Regions from separate parts of the Brucella sp. BE17 genome, predicted to be linked through region 2. Evidence: predicted binding sites of a transcription regulator. Region 2 holds the regulator's gene; the other holds the start of a gene.

Region 1 (5,607 bases), on a different replicon from region 2:
AACAGGGGGCTGCAAAAACACAGCCATTCGCTCCCGGACTTCCACGCTCAGAGTACCTGAACGTCACGCATCAGGCAAAGCGGGAGGCCGGGCCAATAATTCGTATGGCCATCATGATAAGCCGAAAATCCGTCATCATGGGGTCGCTTTTAGCAATGCGTTTGGCAAGAATAAAGAGGGCACGGACAAGAAAGGGACAGACAGGCGCTTTAATGCGCCTGTCTGTCCCTGAAAAAGGTGACAGTTCCCCGTTCTGATCAGTCGAGCGAGAAATCGAAACGGTAGGTGGCGGAAACACCGACCATGAACTGGTTACGCGAGCCTTCCTGTTTGACGATGCTCGAATTCTTCGCAGGACCCTGAAGGCGGCTATATTCGGCAAACAGAGACGTGTCGATCTTTTCGGTGGTCTTCCAGTTGATGGCACCGCCAAAGCCGACCGATTCCACCCCACCCTTAGGGCTATATTCTCTTATCCCGGATGCGGCGGATTCTTCGCCGCTGACACCGAAATAGGTCTTGAAATAATCTTTGGAGGCGAAGGTCGCACGCGGTCCCGCAGAGACGCGGATGGCAGGTGTCACATCATGGAATACATCGGCGGAAACATTGGCCACAACGCCATTATGGGCGCGAATACCGTGGCGGACTTCACCGCGCACACGCATCCAGTCAGTGGGATAGACTTCGGCAAAGCCACCGAGTTCACCGCCGAATTTCGTTTCCTTGAGACCATCGATTTCGGTATCGCGCTCAAACAGAAATTTGCCCGCCACGCCAACGCGGAAGCGGTCATTGTCGATCAGTGCGAAGGAAATATTGTCATTACGCGAGGAGAAGCGGGTCGATTCGCCCTGACGTCCCAGAGAAACCAACGGCTGGGCAGAGAACTTGTATTTGTTCGATCCGGTGAATTTGGGAGCGACCAGACCGGCAGCGCCGACCTTTAGATACCAATCGCCGGACCAAAAATATTTGCGCTCGGGCTGCGGCGTCACGGCCACTGCATCAATATAAGGCTCCTGCGCGTCAGCAGCATATGCGATTGAACCAGTCACAGGCGAAATCGCGCCTGCTATGAAAGCCAGAAAAAAAATACGCAAAACACAATACTCCAACAAACACCACCCCCAAAACTTGGGATGTTTAATAGTCTCTGTCGGAAAACCGTAAATTTTGGCTTAAAGTCTGAGATCAGCCTAAGAACAGAATGTTTCAGGCAAATGAAAGAACGTGATCTAGTGCGGAAAGCGGACGCGCTCCAGCCAGAACAGCTCGGGCTTCTTCTTCGTCACGCTTCATTTGTGCTACCAGCGGATCGAGACCTTCAAACTTCACTTCGCCGCGCAAAAATCCGAAGAACGACACGCAGGCGACGTCTCCATAAAGGTCGCCGGTAAAATCGAACAGAAATGTTTCCAGAAGCGGTAAACCATCGCTATCGACTGTCGGACGGCGACCGAAACTTGCCATGCCATTGTGCAAGCTACCGTCCTGACGCCGGAAACGCACAGCATATATGCCGTGCTTGAGGCTCGTGCGTGCACTCACTTGCATATTGGCGGTTGGAAAACCGAGCGTTCGCCCAAGCTTCTTACCGTGAATGACCTCGCCACAAAAGCGATAGCGATAGCCTAGAAGCCCCCCGGCCAAAGCGACATCTCCTTCGCTGAGTGCATTTCGCACACGGGTCGACGAGACGGGCTGCCCGCCCTCATCGCTGAACGCATCCACCAGAGTTACATCGAAGCCGGCACCCTCGCCTGCTTCAAGCAGAAAGTCGGGCGTACCGCGCCGTCCCTTACCGAAATGAAAGTCATAGCCGGTGACGACACGCCGCGCCTGAAGTTTGTCTATAAGGATATGCTGCACAAAATCTTCAGCCGAACAGCTGGAAAATTCCGCGGTGAAGGGCTGCTCGACAATGGCATCAAAACCCATCTGCTGCAAAATCGCGGCCTTCTCAGTCGCGCCTGTGAGGCGGTCTATGGGTTCGTCGGGGCGAAAGAAGCTGCGCGGATGCGGCTCGAAGGTAAGCACGACCGCAGGCAATCCGTCTTTATGAGCAATCTCAAGTGCCGATTCGAGAACCGCCTGATGACCGCGATGAACGCCATCGAAATTGCCGATTGCCACAACGCAATTATGCAGATGCTGCGGCAACGCATCGGCGCCCGAAAAGCGCTGAAAGACGGAGTTATTGATCCCGGATTGTACCATTGGGTGCCTGATCGTGCCTGTGGTCCAAAAATATCAGACGAGCGCCTGAAGGGTTGCAACAGGACGATGCCCGTGTTTTTCAAGAAAAGCGTTCATCTTTTCAAAATTTACGATCCCCTCACTCGTATAGTCTGCGGCATGAATGCCACCGGAGATATAAAGCACATCCAGACCGAAAGCGGCAGCGCCTTTTACATCGGTGAGCACGCCGTCTCCAATCCCAAGAATACGGTTCTTGTCAATTGTACCGCCACGCACCTCTTCTGCCGCCTCAAGGGCTGCTTCATAAATGGGGCGGTGTGGTTTTCCGGCAATCAGCGTACGACCGCCAAGTTGGCTGTAATCGCGCGCCAGAGCACCGGCACACCAAATGAGGCGCGCACCGCGCTCGACCATAATGTCGGGATTCGCACATATGAACGGCAGATTACGTGACCTCAGGCGCTGCAGGAGTTCGGCATAATCTTCCGGCGCTTCCACCTCATCATCAAAAAGTCCGGTGCAAACGATACCTGCAGCTTCGAATTCCTCGACCAATTCTACACCCAGTCCGTCATAGATCGACAACTCACGCTCGTTACCAATGTGGAACACCTTGCGCGGACCTTCCGCGATCAGATCGCGGGTCACATCGCCGGAAGTGACAACGCGGTCATAGGCATCTTCGGGCACGCCCAAAAGAAGCATCTGTGCTTCCACGCCCGGATGCGGACGCGGCGAATTAGTGACGAGGATAACCGTAACGCCCTGTGCACGCGCGCGCTTCAAGGCCTCCACGGCTGCCGGATAAGCGGCAACGCCATTATGCACCACACCCCAGACGTCGCAGAAAAGCACGTCATACTGGCCGGTCAGTTCATCAAGGCGTTCAAGCTTATTCATCATCTTCCTCTTGCATAGTCTCAAGTCTGCGTGTCCTGCCGACGGTACGCGCCCATGTAGAGCATTTTGCCACCAAATGGAAATATCCGAAGCCCTATAATGTAATTATGACACGCCGATTTGCTTGCAGTCGGGCAAATTTCGACAAATTCTGGGCCCAAGCGCCGACTTTTAAGACTGTGAAAACCATATACTCATCGGACCGTGCGTCCTACTCTTGATTCCAGAAAGCCAGTCCCCACATCCGCCCCTTGGCCTGAAAAACCGAGAGGTTCAAAGCGGTGAAAATTATCCATCATCCGCCTGTCAAAATCCTCAGGCAATCTTGACAAGTCCGCAGTCACATTCTATCTCAGAGCCACGTTAGCACTCTGGCAAAGAGAGTGCTAACAGCGCGGATCAGTCTGATCCGCTTCACAGGGTTCAACGTCTATAACACCAAGGGTTCATACCATGGCTGATATCAAGTTCCGCCCGCTTCATGACCGCGTCGTCGTTCGTCGCGTTGAGTCGGAAGCCAAGACTGCCGGTGGCATCATCATTCCGGACACCGCCAAGGAAAAGCCGCAGGAAGGCGAAATCGTCGCTGCCGGTTCCGGCGCTCGCGATGAGAGCGGCAAGCTTGTTGCTCTCGACGTCAAGGCTGGCGATCGCGTTCTGTTCGGCAAGTGGTCGGGCACCGAAGTCAAGATCGGCGGCGAAGACCTGCTGATCATGAAGGAATCCGATATTCTTGGCATTATCGGCTAATCACTTCACCGGACCGGCATCAGCCGGTTTAGGCTTACCAATTTAAATATCTGACCGGGATATTCCCAGGAGTAGAGTAAAATGGCTGCTAAAGAAGTAAAATTCGGTCGCAATGCGCGCGAAAAGATGCTGCGCGGCGTCGATATCCTCGCTGACGCTGTAAAGGTAACGCTGGGCCCGAAAGGCCGTAACGTTGTTATCGACAAGTCGTTCGGCGCTCCGCGCATTACCAAGGACGGTGTGTCGGTTGCCAAGGAAATCGAACTGGAAGACAAGTTCGAAAACATGGGCGCACAGATGCTGCGCGAAGTGGCTTCCAAGACAAACGACACCGCTGGTGACGGCACCACGACCGCAACCGTTCTGGCTCAGGGTATCGTTCAGGAAGGTGCCAAGGCTGTTGCTGCCGGCATGAACCCGATGGATCTCAAGCGCGGTATCGATCTGGCTGTCAACGAAGTTGTTGCCGAGCTGCTCAAGAACGCCAAGAAGATCAATACGTCTGAAGAAGTTGCCCAGGTTGGCACCATCTCTGCCAATGGCGAAGTTGAAATCGGCAAGATGATCGCTGAAGCGATGCAGAAAGTCGGCAACGAAGGCGTCATCACGGTTGAAGAAGCCAAGACCGCTGAAACCGAACTCGAAGTCGTTGAAGGCATGCAGTTCGACCGTGGCTACCTGTCGCCTTACTTCGTCACCAATCCCGACAAGATGATTGCTGACCTCGAAGACGCTTACATCCTTCTGCACGAAAAGAAGCTTTCCAACCTTCAGGCTCTCCTGCCGGTTCTCGAAGCTGTCGTTCAGACCTCCAAGCCACTCGTCATCATCGCTGAAGACGTCGAAGGTGAAGCTCTTGCAACGCTCGTCGTCAACAAGCTGCGTGGCGGCCTGAAAATTGCTGCAGTCAAGGCTCCGGGCTTCGGCGATCGCCGCAAGGCTATGCTCGAAGACATCGCGATCCTCACCGGCGGTCAGGTCATTTCCGAAGACCTCGGCATCAAGCTGGAAAGCGTCACGCTTGACATGCTGGGCCGCGCCAAGAAGGTTGCGATCTCCAAGGAAAACACCACGATCGTCGACGGTGCAGGCCAGAAGGCCGAGATCAACGCCCGCGTTGGCCAGATCAAGCAGCAGATCGAAGAAACCACTTCGGACTATGATCGTGAAAAGCTTCAGGAACGTCTTGCCAAGCTGGCTGGCGGTGTTGCCGTGATCCGCGTTGGCGGTGCAACGGAAGTTGAAGTGAAGGAAAAGAAGGATCGCGTTGACGATGCTCTGAACGCAACCCGCGCGGCTGTTGAAGAAGGCATCGTTGCAGGTGGTGGTACCGCTCTGCTACGCGCTTCTGCAAAAATTTCCGCCAAGGGCATCAATGCCGATCAGGAAGCTGGAATCAACATCGTTCGTCGCGCCCTGCAGACTCCTGCTCGCCAGATCACGACCAATGCTGGTGAAGAAGCTTCCGTTATCGTTGGCAAGATCCTTGAAAACGCTTCGGAAACCTACGGCTACAACACGGCAACTGGCGAATATGGCGACCTGATCAAGTCTGGCGTCGTCGATCCGGTCAAGGTTGTGCGCACGGCGCTGCAGAATGCAGCATCGGTTGCTGGTCTCCTGATCACCACCGAAGCCATGATCGCAGAGCTTCCGAAGAAGGACGCTGCTCCTGCTGGCATGCCTGGCGGCATGGGCGGCATGGGCGGCATGGATTTCTAAGAAATCCATAAAGCTCGCCCATGAGTTAAAATG
Region 2 (5,607 bases):
GACGGCGCTGATGATCGGATTGATCGTGGTGGTGCTTTCCAGCACGACATAGACGCAGGCCCCAGCAAGGGCTGCTGAAACATAGATTTCGCGGCGCATGAGAACGGATGGCTCGCCAGCGACCATGTCGCGCAAGATGCCGCCGAGTGTCGCCGTGAAAATGCCGGTCACCAGAGCAACCCACGGACTGAAGCCAAGCGCGAGCCCCTTGGCAGCCCCCATGACGCTATAGGCAGACATGCCGATTGCATCGCACCACAAAAGCACACGATAGCGCGACTCGACCCGGTGGGCTGTGAAATAGACAAGAATGGCGGCTGATGTTGCGGCGAGAAGGTAGGCAGGCTCCTTTACCCAGAACACCGGCGCATCGCCCAGAATGAGATCGCGTATTGTGCCGCCGCCAATGCCGGTAATGTTGGCGAGAAAGACAAAGCCGATAATATCAAGCTGACGGCGTGATGCGGCCAGCGCGCCGGTTGCTGCAAAAATGAAAACACCGGCAAAATTGGCCCAATCGGAAATGTTCACACCGCACCTTCTTCAAGCACCCCGATGGGATGCTACTGTTGTAGAAAAAGCGGTGGAATGCTCCACCGCTTGAAAATCAGGCCATTAGAAATGCTAAAAAGATCAGTTCTGATCTTCGCTTTGCTCACTGGCAGGCGTGTCGGCTACGACCTTCGGTCCGCCCTTGGAAACACCGACCATGGCCGGGCGCAGAACGCGGTCGGCAATGGCGAACCCGGCTTGAACGACCTGCACCACAGTGTTGTTGGGAAGATCGGCATTGGGGACCTCGAACATGGCCTGATGGAAATTCGGGTCGAATTTCTCGCCTTCCGGTTCAAGCTTTTTCACACCATGGCGTTCGAGCGTCTGCAAGAGACCGCGCTCTGTGATTTCCACACCTTCGGCCAGTGATTTCAAATTGGCATCGCTTTCACCGGCGTCAGCGGGGATCGCGTCGAGCGCACGGCGTAGATTGTCGGAAACCGAAAGCATGTCGCGGGCGAAATTGGTCACTGCATAAGTGCGTGCATCCTGCACATCGCGCTGCGTACGCTTGCGTAGATTTTCCATTTCGGCGGCAACGCGCAGAAGCTGGTCTTTCAGCTCGCGATTATCGGCTTCCAGCGCGATAAGGCGGTTTGCGGTGTCGTCGATTTCCGCTTCGATCTCGTCTTCTGCGACTTCCGCACGCGCTTCCGCCTTACGGCTTTTCAGAAAATCGTTGGCAGCGCGGCTCAGCGCCTCGCGATCCTTCGGATTATTGATGTCGCGTTGCTCAAGATCGGGGTTTTGAGGCTTGTTCTTGTCGTCGGTCATAATACTGCTTCCGTCTTGAATAATACGTGAATAGTACGTGGGCTCGGATATCGAGTTTCGCGCCTTTAAAATCAAGGCTTAATTTCGGTTACCCCGTCAAGTCTGACATTTCCTCAAGCGTGTCGCCCAAAAGTGGGAACTGGTTTTGTGATAAAGGCATGCATAGAAACACAAACCTAACGCAGCAGCCGTGAGACGATCTGGGCGGTATAATCCACCATCGGCACGATACGGGCATAATTCAACCGTGTCGGGCCGATCACGCCGAGCGCGCCGATCACCCGTTGCTCGCTGTCGCGATAGGGTGCGACCACCAGCGATGATCCGGAAAGTGAAAACAGCTTGTTTTCCGAGCCGATAAAAATGCGCACACCGGAGCCGGTTTCGGCAAGGTCAAGCAATTGCACCATGCCATCCTTGGTTTCCAGATCATCGAACAGGTGGCGCAGGCGCTCGATATCTTCCTGCGCGTTGATGTTTTCCAATAGATTGGCGCGCCCACGTACAATCAATCGCGCCGGCTGATCTGCTCCTGCGCCACTCCACACCGCAAGCCCTTGTTCGACTAAGGCCTGCGAAAGCGCATCGAGTTCGCGCCTCGTTTCTTCCATAAGCGATTTGAGTGCATTACGGGTTTCCGACAGGGTTTGCCCATGAATATGAGCATTGAGAAAATTCGAGGCTTCGATCAGTTGCGAGGTGGAAATACCGGCGGGGAGGTCGATGACACGATTTTCGACATCGCCATTTTGCATCACCAGCACGGCAAGCGCGCGTGTCGGCTCAAGGCGCACGAATTCAATATGCTTGAGGGCGCCTTCGGCTTTTGTCGCGAGAACAAGCCCGGCACCGCGTGAGAGGCCAGATAAGACCTGACTTGCTTCAGTCAACAGGCTTTCGACCGAGTTGCCATTGCCAGCCGCCCGCACCTGCGCTTCGATGGAAGAGCGTTCACCGGGCGGCAAATCGCCCACTTCCAGAAAGGCATCAACGAAAAAGCGCAGGCCAATATGCGTTGGCAGACGCCCCGCTGAGATATGCGGTGCATAGATGAGGCCCAGATGTTCGAGATCGCTCATCACATTGCGGATGGTGGCGGGGGACAGCGTGTGCGGCACCAGTCGCGACAGGTTGCGTGAGCCGACAGGATCGCCGTCATTGAGGTAGCTTTCGACGATCAGCCGAAAAATTTCGCGCGAGCGCTGGTCGAGCGAATTAAGAAGCTGATGTTCTGGCGTTTTCATCATGGCGGATCAAATGTGCTTTCTAAACGGAACCTGAATATAAGCTTGTCGTGGCGGGCGTCAAAGGCTTTGGCACCCGTGAAAGTGCCAGGCGCGATGAAATCCCTTTCTATTTGCGGCGTCCCGGCCTAAAAAGCCGCACGGAAAACTGAATTTGAGGAATTGTTAAATGCGTCCATCCAAGCGTAGCGCTGACGAAATGCGTGCCGTATCTTTCGAGCGCGGCATCTCCAAACATGCGGAAGGCTCTTGTCTGGTCAAGTTCGGCGACACGCATGTGCTGTGCACGGCAAGCCTCGAGGAAAAAGTGCCGGGCTGGATGCGAAATTCCGGCAAGGGCTGGGTGACAGCCGAATACGGCATGTTGCCGCGCTCGACCGGTGATCGCATGCGCCGCGAAGCGGCAAGCGGCAAGCAGGGCGGACGCACGCAGGAAATTCAGCGCCTGATCGGACGCTCGTTGCGCGCCGTTGTTGATATGCAGGCTTTGGGCGAATTCCAGATTACGGTCGATTGCGATGTCATTCAGGCCGATGGTGGCACGCGCACGGCGGCGATCACCGGTGGGTGGGTGGCGCTGCATGATTGCCTGCGCTGGATGGAATCACGGCAGATGGTGCGTGTGGAAAAAGTGTTGAAAGACCATGTCGCCGCCATTTCCTGCGGTATTTATGAGGGCGAGGCTGTTCTCGATCTCGATTACGTGGAAGATTCGGCTGCCCAGACCGACAGCAATTTCGTTATGACCGGCTCAGGCGGCATTGTCGAAATTCAGGGCACCGCCGAAGGTGAGCCATTTTCGGAAGAAGAGTTTTCTAATTTGCTGCAACTGGCGCGCGGTGGCATCAATCGCCTCGTATCCTTGCAGAAGATGGCTGTCGCCTGATAGTAGAGGGCGCCTGATAGAGAAGGCGCCGCTCCATCCGCTTTGATTTAATGCTCGTCAGGAGAGGTCCGATCATGCAAGCGACCCGTATTCTTGAAACCGCGCTTTACGTCCGCGATATTGCCGAGGCGATCCGCTTTTATGGCGATATTCTGGGGCTGGAGCCGGTCGGGAAATCCAGTGATCGCAATGCGTTCTTTCGCTGTGGGGATGGCATATTGCTGCTGTTTAAGGCGGAAGAAACCCTGAAGCCGCCAGAAAGTGACGCGCTGCCGGTGCCGACCCATGGTACAAGCGGACCGGGACATGCCTGTTTTGCTGCCGAGCGCACGGAAATTGAAAACTGGTGCGCGCATCTGCAAAAGCATGGCATTTCAATTGAATCTGATTTCGAATGGCCCAACGGCGCGCGTTCGATCTATATTCGCGATCCTTCCGGAAATTCGCTGGAATTCGCCGAACCCAAATTATGGAACTAAGATGAGAGAACTTGAAAAAGGCAAGCTTATCGTGGCTTCGCACAATGCCGGCAAGTTGCGCGAATTCGACGGGCTGATCGGCCCTTTCGGTTTTGAAGTCAGCTCGGTTGCAGCGCTTGGTCTGCCCGAGCCGGACGAAACCGGCACGACTTTCGAGCAAAACGCCTATATCAAGGCGCTTGCGGCGGCAAAAGCCACGGGTCTGCCGTCATTGTCGGATGACTCTGGCCTGATGGTCGATGCACTTGATGGTGATCCCGGTGTCTATACCGCAGACTGGGCGGAAACAGAAAGCGGCAGCCGCGATTTCGCCATGGCGATGCAGAAGGTCGAAGACCTGTTGCGCGAAAAGGGCGCTACCACGAAAGAAAAGCGCAAGGCGCGGTTTGTGTCGGTGATTTGTCTTGCATGGCCAGACGGTGAGGCGGAATACTTCCGCGGCGAAGCCGAAGGCACGCTCATTTGGCCACCACGTGGCGATATCGGCTTTGGGTATGATCCTGTGTTTCAGCCTGACGGTTATGAAAAAACCTTTGGCGAAATGAGCGCGGATGAAAAGCACGGCTGGACGCCGGGTGACGCGTCTGCACTTTCGCATCGTGCGCGTGCCTTCAAGCTTTTCGCCGAGAAGAAACTGGGCGTCGTGGCGAGTGCTGCCGAATGAACCACCATTTTTCCCCATCCCACGACATGGCTGATATTCTGCCGATCGCTCGTAGTGATGGAGAAAGCGCGTTTGGTGTTTACGTGCATTGGCCGTTTTGTCTCGCCAAATGCCCCTATTGTGATTTTAACAGCCATGTCCGTCATCAGCCGGTAGATCAGAGCCGCTTTGCTGATGCCTTCAACCGCGAAATGGATAGCTTACGCGCCCGCACAGGCCCACGCACCGTCACCAGCATTTTTCTGGGCGGCGGCACACCATCTTTGATGCAGCCCAAAACGGTGGCAAGCCTGCTCGATGGTATTGCCGCGCGCTGGTCGGTGGCACCCGATATCGAGGTGACGCTCGAAGCCAATCCGACAAGTGTGGAAGCCGAACGCTTTCGCGGCTATCGTGCTGCGGGTGTCAATCGCGTCTCGCTCGGCATTCAGGCGCTGAACGATCCCGATCTGCGCCGTCTGGGCCGTATGCATTCGGTTGAAGAAGCAAAGGCCGCTATCCGGCTTGCGCGTGAGATTTTTCCGCGCCTGTCGTTCGATCTCATCTATGCGCGGCCCAACCAGACGCTTGAAGCCTGGCGCGCGGAGCTGAAGGAAGCCATCAGCCTTGCCGCCGATCACCTGTCGCTCTATCAGTTGACGATTGAGGAAGGCACGCAGTTCTATAATTTGTGGAAGGCCGGAAAACTCACCACGCCCGATCCCGATCATGCAGCAGCGCTCTATGAAGAGACGCAAAAGGTGACGGCGGACAATGGTCTTCCCGCCTATGAGATTTCCAATCATGCGGTTCCGGGGCGGGAATCGCAGCATAATCTCGTTTACTGGCGCTATGGGCAATATGTGGGCATCGGTCCCGGTGCGCATGGCCGTTTCGTGGAAAATGGCACCCGCACGGTGACGATCACCGAAAAACATCCCGAGACGTGGCTGGAAAAGGTCGAGAACCATGGCCATGGTATTATCGAGGAAGAATATCTGAAAGCCGATCAGCAGGGTGACGAGT

What was found. The regulator HrcA, encoded in region 2, represses chaperone genes, less so after heat shock. The targets are predictions, from matches to a motif close to GTTAGCACTCNCNNNNNGNGAGTGCTAAC.
Positions count from the first base shown of each region.
Region 1: a site for HrcA is predicted at 3,465-3,493, ahead of groES (co-chaperone GroES). Genes of this name have one in related genera too.

Region 1 is NZ_CP154468.1:775,192-780,798, forward strand. Features, by position in the region: gene AAIB41_RS14900 (MipA/OmpV family protein) at 258-1,121, opposite strand; gene AAIB41_RS14905 (bifunctional riboflavin kinase/FAD synthetase) at 1,216-2,205, opposite strand; gene AAIB41_RS14910 (TIGR01459 family HAD-type hydrolase) at 2,254-3,102, opposite strand; gene groES (co-chaperone GroES) at 3,556-3,852, shown strand; gene groL (chaperonin GroEL) at 3,934-5,574, shown strand.
Region 2 is NZ_CP154467.1:2,233,498-2,239,104, forward strand. Features, by position in the region: gene AAIB41_RS10795 (trimeric intracellular cation channel family protein) at 1-531, opposite strand, end outside; gene grpE (nucleotide exchange factor GrpE) at 634-1,329, opposite strand; gene hrcA (heat-inducible transcriptional repressor HrcA) at 1,506-2,576, opposite strand; gene rph (ribonuclease PH) at 2,743-3,459, shown strand; gene AAIB41_RS10815 (VOC family protein) at 3,534-3,938, shown strand; gene rdgB (RdgB/HAM1 family non-canonical purine NTP pyrophosphatase) at 3,940-4,602, shown strand; gene hemW (radical SAM family heme chaperone HemW) at 4,599-5,607, shown strand, end outside.